DNA from 2 places in the Achromobacter sp. 1L-A-4-B-C2 genome. Region 1 is predicted to be linked to the other one. Evidence: riboswitches for the same ligand, from Rfam matches in the RefSeq annotation. Region 1 holds a riboswitch; the other holds the start of a gene.
What was found. Region 1 has a riboswitch for glycine ahead of AC0Z35_RS25495 (D-amino acid dehydrogenase). Riboswitches for the same ligand answer to the same signal wherever they lie in the genome.
Positions count from the first base shown of each region.

Region 2: it holds a riboswitch for glycine, as region 1 does, so the genes downstream of both, gcvT (glycine cleavage system aminomethyltransferase GcvT) here and AC0Z35_RS25495 (D-amino acid dehydrogenase) in region 1, are expected to answer to the same signal.

Region 1 covers NZ_JBXAWP010000006.1:81,788-85,993, reverse strand. The annotation lists gene AC0Z35_RS25505 (lactonase family protein) at 1-201, shown strand, start outside; gene AC0Z35_RS25500 (M23 family metallopeptidase) at 386-940, shown strand; gene AC0Z35_RS25495 (D-amino acid dehydrogenase) at 897-2,144, opposite strand; glycine riboswitch at 2,184-2,278, opposite strand; glycine riboswitch at 2,279-2,369, opposite strand; partial or broken gene ampC (class C beta-lactamase) at 2,523-3,683, shown strand; gene AC0Z35_RS25485 (3-hydroxybutyryl-CoA dehydrogenase) at 3,836-4,206, opposite strand, start outside.
Region 2 covers NZ_JBXAWP010000001.1:785,826-790,031, forward strand. The annotation lists gene gcvP (aminomethyl-transferring glycine dehydrogenase) at 1-781, opposite strand, end outside; gene gcvH (glycine cleavage system protein GcvH) at 853-1,230, opposite strand; gene gcvT (glycine cleavage system aminomethyltransferase GcvT) at 1,333-2,433, opposite strand; glycine riboswitch at 2,525-2,648, opposite strand; glycine riboswitch at 2,682-2,778, opposite strand; gene AC0Z35_RS03550 (ZIP family metal transporter) at 2,895-3,788, opposite strand; gene AC0Z35_RS03555 (superoxide dismutase) at 3,818-4,206, opposite strand, start outside.

The DNA of each region.
Region 1 (4,206 bases):
TTACGCCGCGTACAAACCTGGACCGAGGGGCTGCGCTTTCCCCGCGCACTCACCCTGGCGCCAGACGGCGGCAGCCTGTACGCGTTGAACCAAAAGGGCGACTCCATCCTGCGCCTGCGCATCGATGTGGCAACAGGGCAGCTAAGCGACATGGACGTGGCAGCGCAGACGCCAACACCGGTATGCCTGGTGTTTGCATAGGCGGGGCAACCGCGGGCGATCTTGATAGCCGGCGCAACAGGCCACTCTGAAGCCCCTTTGAAGCCCCTCTGAAGCTCCTCTGAAGCCCCTCTGAAGCCACTCGGGCACCCACTCGGGCACCCACTCGGGAACCCCCTCGGAAACCCCTCGGGAACCCCTCGGCCAGCCCGCCGTCGAACCTTGCATGACCGTTAATCCTGTATTGCGCTTCCTCTGGCGCCTCGTCATCCTGGGCTTATTGATCTGGCTTGCTGCGTGGGCGTGGCCCCGCCTGCCCGACGCCGCACGCGCACCGTGGCATATGGCGCGGCTGGCCTGGCAACAAGCCCCGTCATCCTTGCCCGTGCCGGTACAGGGCGTGTCCGCCAGACGCTTGACCGACACTTGGGGCGCGGCCCGGTCCGGCGGCCGCCAACACGAAGGCATCGACATCTTTGCCGCGCGCGGCACGCCTGTGCTGTCCACCACGGAAGGCGTGGTCATGCAGGTTGGCACGAACAACCTGGGCGGCCAGGTCGTGTGGGTGCTCGGGCCCGGACGCCAGCGCCATTACTACGCGCACCTGGATGGCTACGCCGATATTGAACGGGGGCAGCTGGTGGCCCCCGGAGACGTGCTGGGCTACGTCGGCAACACCGGCAACGCGCGAGGCACGCCGCCGCATTTGCATTACGGCATCTACGACGGCGGCGCGATCAACCCCTATACGCTGTTGATGGCGCCGGCAACGCCGCCCTGACGCTTTGCGCCAGCACCTGCGCCGTCGCGGCTGACAACGTCCACCCCAGGTGTCCGTGCCCCGTGTTGTAGAACACGCCTGGGCGTTTGCCCGCCCCCACGCGCGGCATCATGTTGGGGGTCATGGGGCGCAGGCCGCACCACGGCACGACGCGCGTGGTGTTGATGTTGGGGAAGTGTTTACGCGTCCAGTCGATCAGCGGCTGCACGCGTTCGGCACGGATGTCCATGTTGAAGCCGTTGAATTCCGCCGTACCCGCCACGCGAAAGCGGTCGCCCAGGCGGCTGGTGACAATCTTCGCGGCTTCGTCCAGCAGGCTGACGCGGGGCGCGGCGCCCTGGCTGTCGGCGTCGTCCAGGTGCACGCTGATCGAATAGCCCTTGACCGGATAGATGTTGATGGAATCTCCCAGCAGGCGGGCGAACTTTCTGCTGGCCGCGCCCGCGCACACGACGATGGCGTCCGCTTCGTGCCGTTCGCGCTGGGTGCCGCCGTCGCGGCGGATGTCCAGCACGTAAGGGCGGTCGTGGCGTTGGATGTTGTCGATGTCGGCATCGTGCACGAACGTGACGCCACGGCGTTCGCATGCCTGGGCCAGACCGCGCGCGAACTTGTGGATGTCGCCGGTGGCGTCCGATGGCGTGTAGAAACCGCCGTGGCATCCGGTTTGCATGGCGGGTTCGATGGCGCGCGCTTCGTCGGCGGTGACTGCGTAGCGGTCCAGGCCGCCGGCTTGCAGCAGCGCGTTGGCGCGATGCGCGGCCTTGAAGCTGTCGGCGTCGTGGTAGATGTGCAGGATGCCCCGGCGCTCCAGGTCGAAGTCGATGCCTTCCGCCTCGGCCATGTCGAACAGATGCCGGCGCGCTTCGATGGCCATGCGCGTGGTGGCGATGGTGTTTTCGCGGTAGTTGGGAATTTGCGCCATGAACTGCGCCAGCCACGAATACTTGTGCCAGCTGAAGCGGGGGTTCAGCAACAGCGGCGCGTTTTTGCGCAGCATCCAGCGTAGCCCTTTGATGATCGTGGCCGTGCTGTTCCAGACTTCGGCGTTGCTGGCGGATAGCTGGCCGCCGTTGGCATAGGACGTTTCCATGGCGGGATAGCGTTGGCGGTCGTAGACGGTGACCGCGTATCCCAGATTCGACAGGGCATAGGCGGACGTGACGCCGGTGATACCGGCGCCAATGATGGCGATGCGGGGCATGGTGGCTCCAGACAAGGTGGCCGCGACCAATGTGGACGCGGCACCCCATCTGTCTTTGGTACCTGAGAGTTTCACCCGCGCGGGCGGCGGGTTCCCCTTCGGTGGGCGCGCACGGCGCCTCTCTCCAGATTGTCTATACGCGCGCAGTCCTGTTGCCTGAGAGTTTCCGGGGCGGTTGCTCCGTCGGCGCCGGCCGCCAGGGCCGGTCTCTTCTGCGCGGTTTTGAATCGACGGGGTAGAGAATAGCTAAGTTCATGTCGCATTTGCTTCAGGGTTAGTACTATGTCGGGTGCGCCGTTGGGCCGGCGTGAACCGAATAGGACGATAGGAATGAGCTTTCGCGCCGTGCGACGCACTGTTTTGCAAACCCTGGCCGTGATGGCCGGAGGCGCCCTGGTTTCGTTGGCGTCGGCCGAGCCGGTGGCCCCCGGCGCCGACATCGACGACGCCGTGCATGCGGTAATGCGCGAGTACGACGTGGCGGGCCTGGCCATCGCCGTCACGCGCGAAGGGCGGCATGAATTTCGCAGCTATGGCGTGGCCTCGCTGCAAACGCATGCGCCCGTCAGCCGCGACACGCTGTTTGAGCTGGGCTCGATCAGCAAGACCTTTACCGCGACGCTGGCGACCTACGCCCAGGCGCTGGGCAAGCTGTCGCTGACCGACAGCCCGGCGCGCTTCGTGCCTGCCTTGCAAGGCACGGAATTCGGCAAGCTGAACCTGATCCACCTGGGCACGCACACGGGCGGCGGCTTCCCGCTGCAAGTGCCGGACACGGTGGGCGACGATGCCCAGCTGATGGCCTACCTGTCGGCGTGGACGCCGCGCTACGCACCGGGCACCTACCGCACGTATGCCAACCCCAGCATCGGCATGCTGGGCGTGGTGGCGGCCAAGAGCCTGGGCCAGCCCTATGCGCAGGCCATGGAGAAGACGCTGTTGCCCAAACTGGGCCTGGCCAACACCTATATCCACGTGCCCGCCGCCAAGATGGGCGACTACGCGCAGGGCTACAACAAACAGAACGCGCCGGTGCGTGTGAACCCGGGCGTGCTGGCCGACGAAGCCTACGGCGTCAAGACCAGCGCCAGCGACCTGATCCGCTTCGTGGACGCGAACATGGGCGTGGCGTCAGCGCCCGCGGAATTCGGTGCCAAGGCCGCCCGGGATGCGAAGATCGCCAAGGCCGTCGTCAACGACGCCGTGCTATCCAAGGCCTTGGCCGATACGCATGTGGGCTACTACGACGTGGGTGGAATGACGCAGGACCTGGCCTGGGAACAACTGGCGTATCCGGTGACGCTCAAAGCGCTGTTGGCGGCCAATGCCGGCACGTTGAACAGTCAGAGCCACCCGGCCAAGGCCCTGACCCCGCCGCAGCCCCCGCGTGCCGATGTGTGGATCAACAAGACGGGTTCCACCAATGGCTTTGGCGCCTACGTGGCGTTTGTGCCGGCCAGGAAAATCGGCGTGGTGATCCTGGCGAATCGGAACATTCCGAACGACGCCCGCGTGCGGCTGGCGTATCGCATTCTTGAAGGGGAAACGGCGGCGGGAGCAAGAACGGATACGGGAACGGGAACGGATTCGGGATCGGCCCCGGAAACGCAACCCGAAGCCCGCGCGCAAGCGAACTGAAACAGGCAGAAGGCGGTGGCCGGCCGAAGGCCGTGGCCGGCCCCTGTCAGCCGTCAAGCTTGGGTGCCCGCCGCCGTGTGGGCGCCATCAAAACGCGGCAATAGCCCCATGACCTCCAGCCTTTTGCACAGCTGTCCCAGGCGCTGCATCTTGTAGGCGTCCACGTCCAGGTCGGCGTAGTCGTAGAAGCCCTTGCCATCGCGCAAGCCGTTGCGGCCTTGCTCCATGTTTTTGGCGATGACGTCGGGCGATGCAAAGCGTGGGCCGATCTGGGCTTCAAGGTAGCGCGATGCGTAGTACAGGATGTCGCCGCCGCCCCAGTCGATGAATTCCAACAGGCCCAGCACCGAAAACCGCAAGCCGAATCCCAGGCGCACGGCGGTGTCGATGTCTTCGGCGCTGGCCACGCCTTCCTCGACCATGC
Region 2 (4,206 bases), on a different contig from region 1:
TGGCGATGTCCGCGCCCCACTCGCCCGGGGCGGCCAACAGGGCCAGCGCAAGCAGGTCGGTGGCGCAGGCAACCACGGCGCCTTGCGCGTGGGCGGCTTCTGCCAGCTTGCGGTAGTCGGACACCGAGCCGGTGCTGTGCGGGTATTGCAGCAGCACGCCGAAGCATTCCGGCAGGCCCTGGGCTTCGTCGCCCACCGTGATTTCCAGCCCCAGGCCTTCGGCGCGCGTGCGCACGACTTCGATGGTCTGCGGATGCACGTGGCGCGAAATGAAGAACACCGGGCTTGGCGACTTGGCGCCACGGCGGGCCAGCGTCATGGCTTCGGCGGCGGCCGTGCTTTCGTCCAGCAGCGAGGCGTTGGAGATGTCCAGCCCGGTCAGGTCGGCGACCATGGTCTGGTAGTTCAGCAGGGCTTCAAGACGCCCTTGCGAGATCTCCGGCTGATACGGCGTGTAGGCCGTGTACCAGGCGGGGTTCTCAAGAATGTTGCGCAGCACGACGTTGGGGGTCTGCGTGCCGTAGTAGCCCTGCCCGATGTAGTTGCGAAAGACCTTGTTGCGGCCCGCGATCTGCTTCAGTTCGGCCAGCACGTCGGTTTCGCTGCGCGAGGGCGGCAGCGCCAGCGGGGCCTGGCTGCGGATCTTGGCGGGAACGACTTCGTCGATCAGGGCGTCCAGGCTGGCGCTGCCAATCACTTGGAGCATGGCGGCCTGGTCGGCGTCGGACGGGCCGATGTGGCGGGGGATGAAGTCGGTATGGGTGTCTAGGGCGCGCGACATGGGAACTCTCGGGTGGTGGTGCATCAGGCCGGCGCGCCAAGAGGTCGGCGCGCCCGGCTCGAACCGGCTTCTTAGCCGTTGGCGACGGCTTCGTAGCCGGCGGCGTCCAGCAGCTTGTCGGCATCGGCCGCGTTGACCGGCTTGATCTTGAAGATCCAGGTGGTGAAGGCCGATTCGTTGATCAGGCTGGGGTTGTTTTCCAGCTCGTCGTTGAAGGCAACGATTTCACCGTTGACGGGTGCGTAGATGTCCGAGGCGGCCTTGACCGACTCGACCACGCCGGCGGTTTCGCCCGCGTTCAGCTTGGCGCCAACCTTGACGTCGCCAACGAAAACCAGGTCGCCCAATTGGTCCTGGGCGGTATCGGTGATGCCGACGACGAACACGTCGCCTTCAGCTTTGACCCATTCGTGGGACTGGGTGTACTTGCGATCGGTGGGCAGGCTCATGGGAAATCCTCTAGGGAATACGGGTAGATGAATGGTGTTGCGCGCCTCGTGCGAGCGGCGTGTGCGTCAACTGGCAGCGGCCGTTCGCGCGAAGCTTCGAGTTTACGAGTGTTCGACGGCTTTGCCGTTACGCACGAAGGGCAGCTTGCAGACCAGGGCGGGCACCCATTTGCCGCGGATGTCGACTTCGACGGTGTCGCCCGGACGCACGCCTTGCGGCAGGCGGGCAAAGCCGATCGACACGCCCAGCGTGGGCGACATGGTGCCGCTGGTGAGTTCGCCCGTGCCTTGCACGCAGCGCACGGCCATGTGGGCGCGCATCACGCCGCGCTCTTGCAGCTTCAGGCCGACAAAGGCGGCGGGGGTGGCGAATTGTTCCAGCGCGTCGCGGCCGATGAAGCGGCGCTCGGCATTCTTGAGCGACACGGTCCACGTCAGGCCGGCCTGGTCGGGCTGGGTCAGCTCGTCCATGTCCTGGCCATACAGGTTCATGCCGGCTTCCAGGCGCAGCGTGTCGCGCGCGCCCAGGCCCGCCGGGCGCACGCCCTGGGCAGCAAGGTCGCGCCACAGCTGCACGACGTCGGACGCAGGCAGGACGATTTCAAAGCCGTCTTCGCCGGTGTAGCCGGTGCGGGCGACGAGCGTGTCGTCGCCCACGCGGGCGGCAACGAAGGGGGTCAGTGCTTCGGAGGCGGCTTGCCAGGCCGGGCGCGCGGCCCAGACCTTGGCGCGGGCGTTCGGGCCCTGCACGGCCACCATGGCCAGATCGCGGCGCGGGGTGATGGCAACGTCGAAATTGCCGGCCTGCTTCACGCGCTGCATCCAGGCCACGTCTTTGTCGGCGGTGCCGGCGTTGACGACCACGCGCCATTCGTCAGCGGCAAAGAAATAGATGATCAGGTCGTCGATGACGCCGCCCTGCGGGTTCAGCATGCACGAATACAGCGCCTTGCCGGGCACGGTCAGCTTGGCGACGTCGTTGGCGACCAGGCGTTGCAGGAAGGCGTAGGCATCGGGGCCGGCCACATCCACGTTCAGCATGTGCGACACGTCGAACATGCCGGCGTCCTGGCGCACCGCGTGGTGCTCCTCAAGCTGCGAGCCGTAGGCCAAGGGCATGTCCCAGCCGCCGAAATCGACCATTCGGGCGCCGGAGGCGATGTGTTCGTCGGCCAGCGGGGTGCGTTTGAGGGTTGCGGACATGCGCGGAAACTCCGGGACGGCAATGGCTTGCCAGGGTTACGGAATGCCGGTCGTGACAAGCGGATTGCGCCCGCACGGCATCGGCTGAATCTTCCGCCCCTCTGTCCTTTTGCCTGAGAGTTGCCCCGCGCTGGGCGGGTTTGCACCTTCGGCGCCTGGGCTGCTCGCTGTGTCCCGAATTCGGGGCGGCGCCAGGTCTCTCCAGAGTACTGTTTTGCCGCATCCACACGGTAAAAACCGGGACGGGGCAAGCATGTGCGGTATCGGTTACCTGAGCGATTCTGGGCGAATTGCGCCTTCGGCGGCGACCCTGGTGAAAGGGGCGCTCTCTCCCGCAAACATGCGTGACAGCGGCGCCAAGCATACAACGAAAACCAGGCCTGGAAAAGCGCGATTTCCGGGCGCGGCCCGGCCACAAACCGCTGCCGTGGACCGCGCCAAACCGGACACCAACCCCCGGGCTAGCCCAGCGCCGTGTCCAGCAACATCATCAGCACAAAGCCCAGCATCAGCCCGCACGTGGCGTAGACCTCGTGCCCCTTGCGGTGCGATTCGGGAATGATCTCGTGGCTGATGACAAACAGCATGGCGCCCGCCGCAAAGCCCAGCCCCCAGGGCAGCAGCAAGACGGACCAGCCGACGATGGCGGCGCCCAGCACCGCGCCCAACGGTTCGACCAGCCCCGACAACATGCCCAGCGCCACGGCGAAGGCCCGCTTATAGCCGGCGGCCAACAGCGCCACCGCGACAACCATCCCTTCGGGAATGTCCTGGATCGCGATGCCCGTGGCCAACGCGGTGCCCGCCACCGGATCGCCCCCCGCGTAACCCACGCCGATGGCCAGGCCCTCGGGCAGGTTGTGCAGCGTGATGGCGATAACGAACAACCAGGCGCGTCGCATGCGGCGCGCCTCGATGCCTTCGCGGCCCTTGATGAAATGTTCGTGCGGCAGCGTGCGGTCCATGATGAGCAGCACCGCCGCGCCCAGCAGAATGGCCGCCCCCACCGTCAGGCCCGCGCCCCAGCGGCCCATGCCCTGGCTTTCGGCCGCCGCAATGCCGGGCACCACCAGGGAAAACGCGCTGGCCGCCAGCATGACGCCCGCGCCGAACCCGAACATGCTGTCCTGGACCTTTTGCGGGATGGTGCGGGCGAACAGGATGGGCACGGTGCCCAGCGCGGTGGCGCCGGCCGCTACCAGCCCGCCCAGCAGGGCGTCGGCCACGTGCGGCGCGCGCACGTCCAGGTAGGCCCACAGCTGGTGCATCGCCAGGCAGGACACCAGCACGGCCAGGATCCAGACGCTGATGCTGGTGGCCGCGGGACGCACGCGGTGACGGCTGAATGTGTTCATGGGGCCGATGCCTCCATCACAAAGCGGGCTTAACCCTTTGCGGCCGCATAACGGCGCGCCACCTCGGGCCAATTCACGACATTGTAGAAGGCGCCAATGTATTCAGGGCGACGGTTTTGGTACTTGAGGTAATAGGCGTGTTCCCAGACGTCCAGGCCCAGGATCGGCGTATTGCCGTGCATCAGAGGGCTGTCCTGATTAGCGCTGCTTTCCACCACCAGCTTGCCGGCCGGCGTGACCGAGAGCCAGGCCCAGCCGCTGCCAAAGCGGGTCAGGGCCGCTTTGGTGAAGGCCTCGCGGAAGGCGGCCAGGCCACCCAGTTCGGATTCGATAGCGGCCGCCAGCGCGCCATCGGGTTCACCGCCACCCTGGGGCGACATCACCGACCAGAACAAGCTGTGGTTGGCGTGGCCGCCGC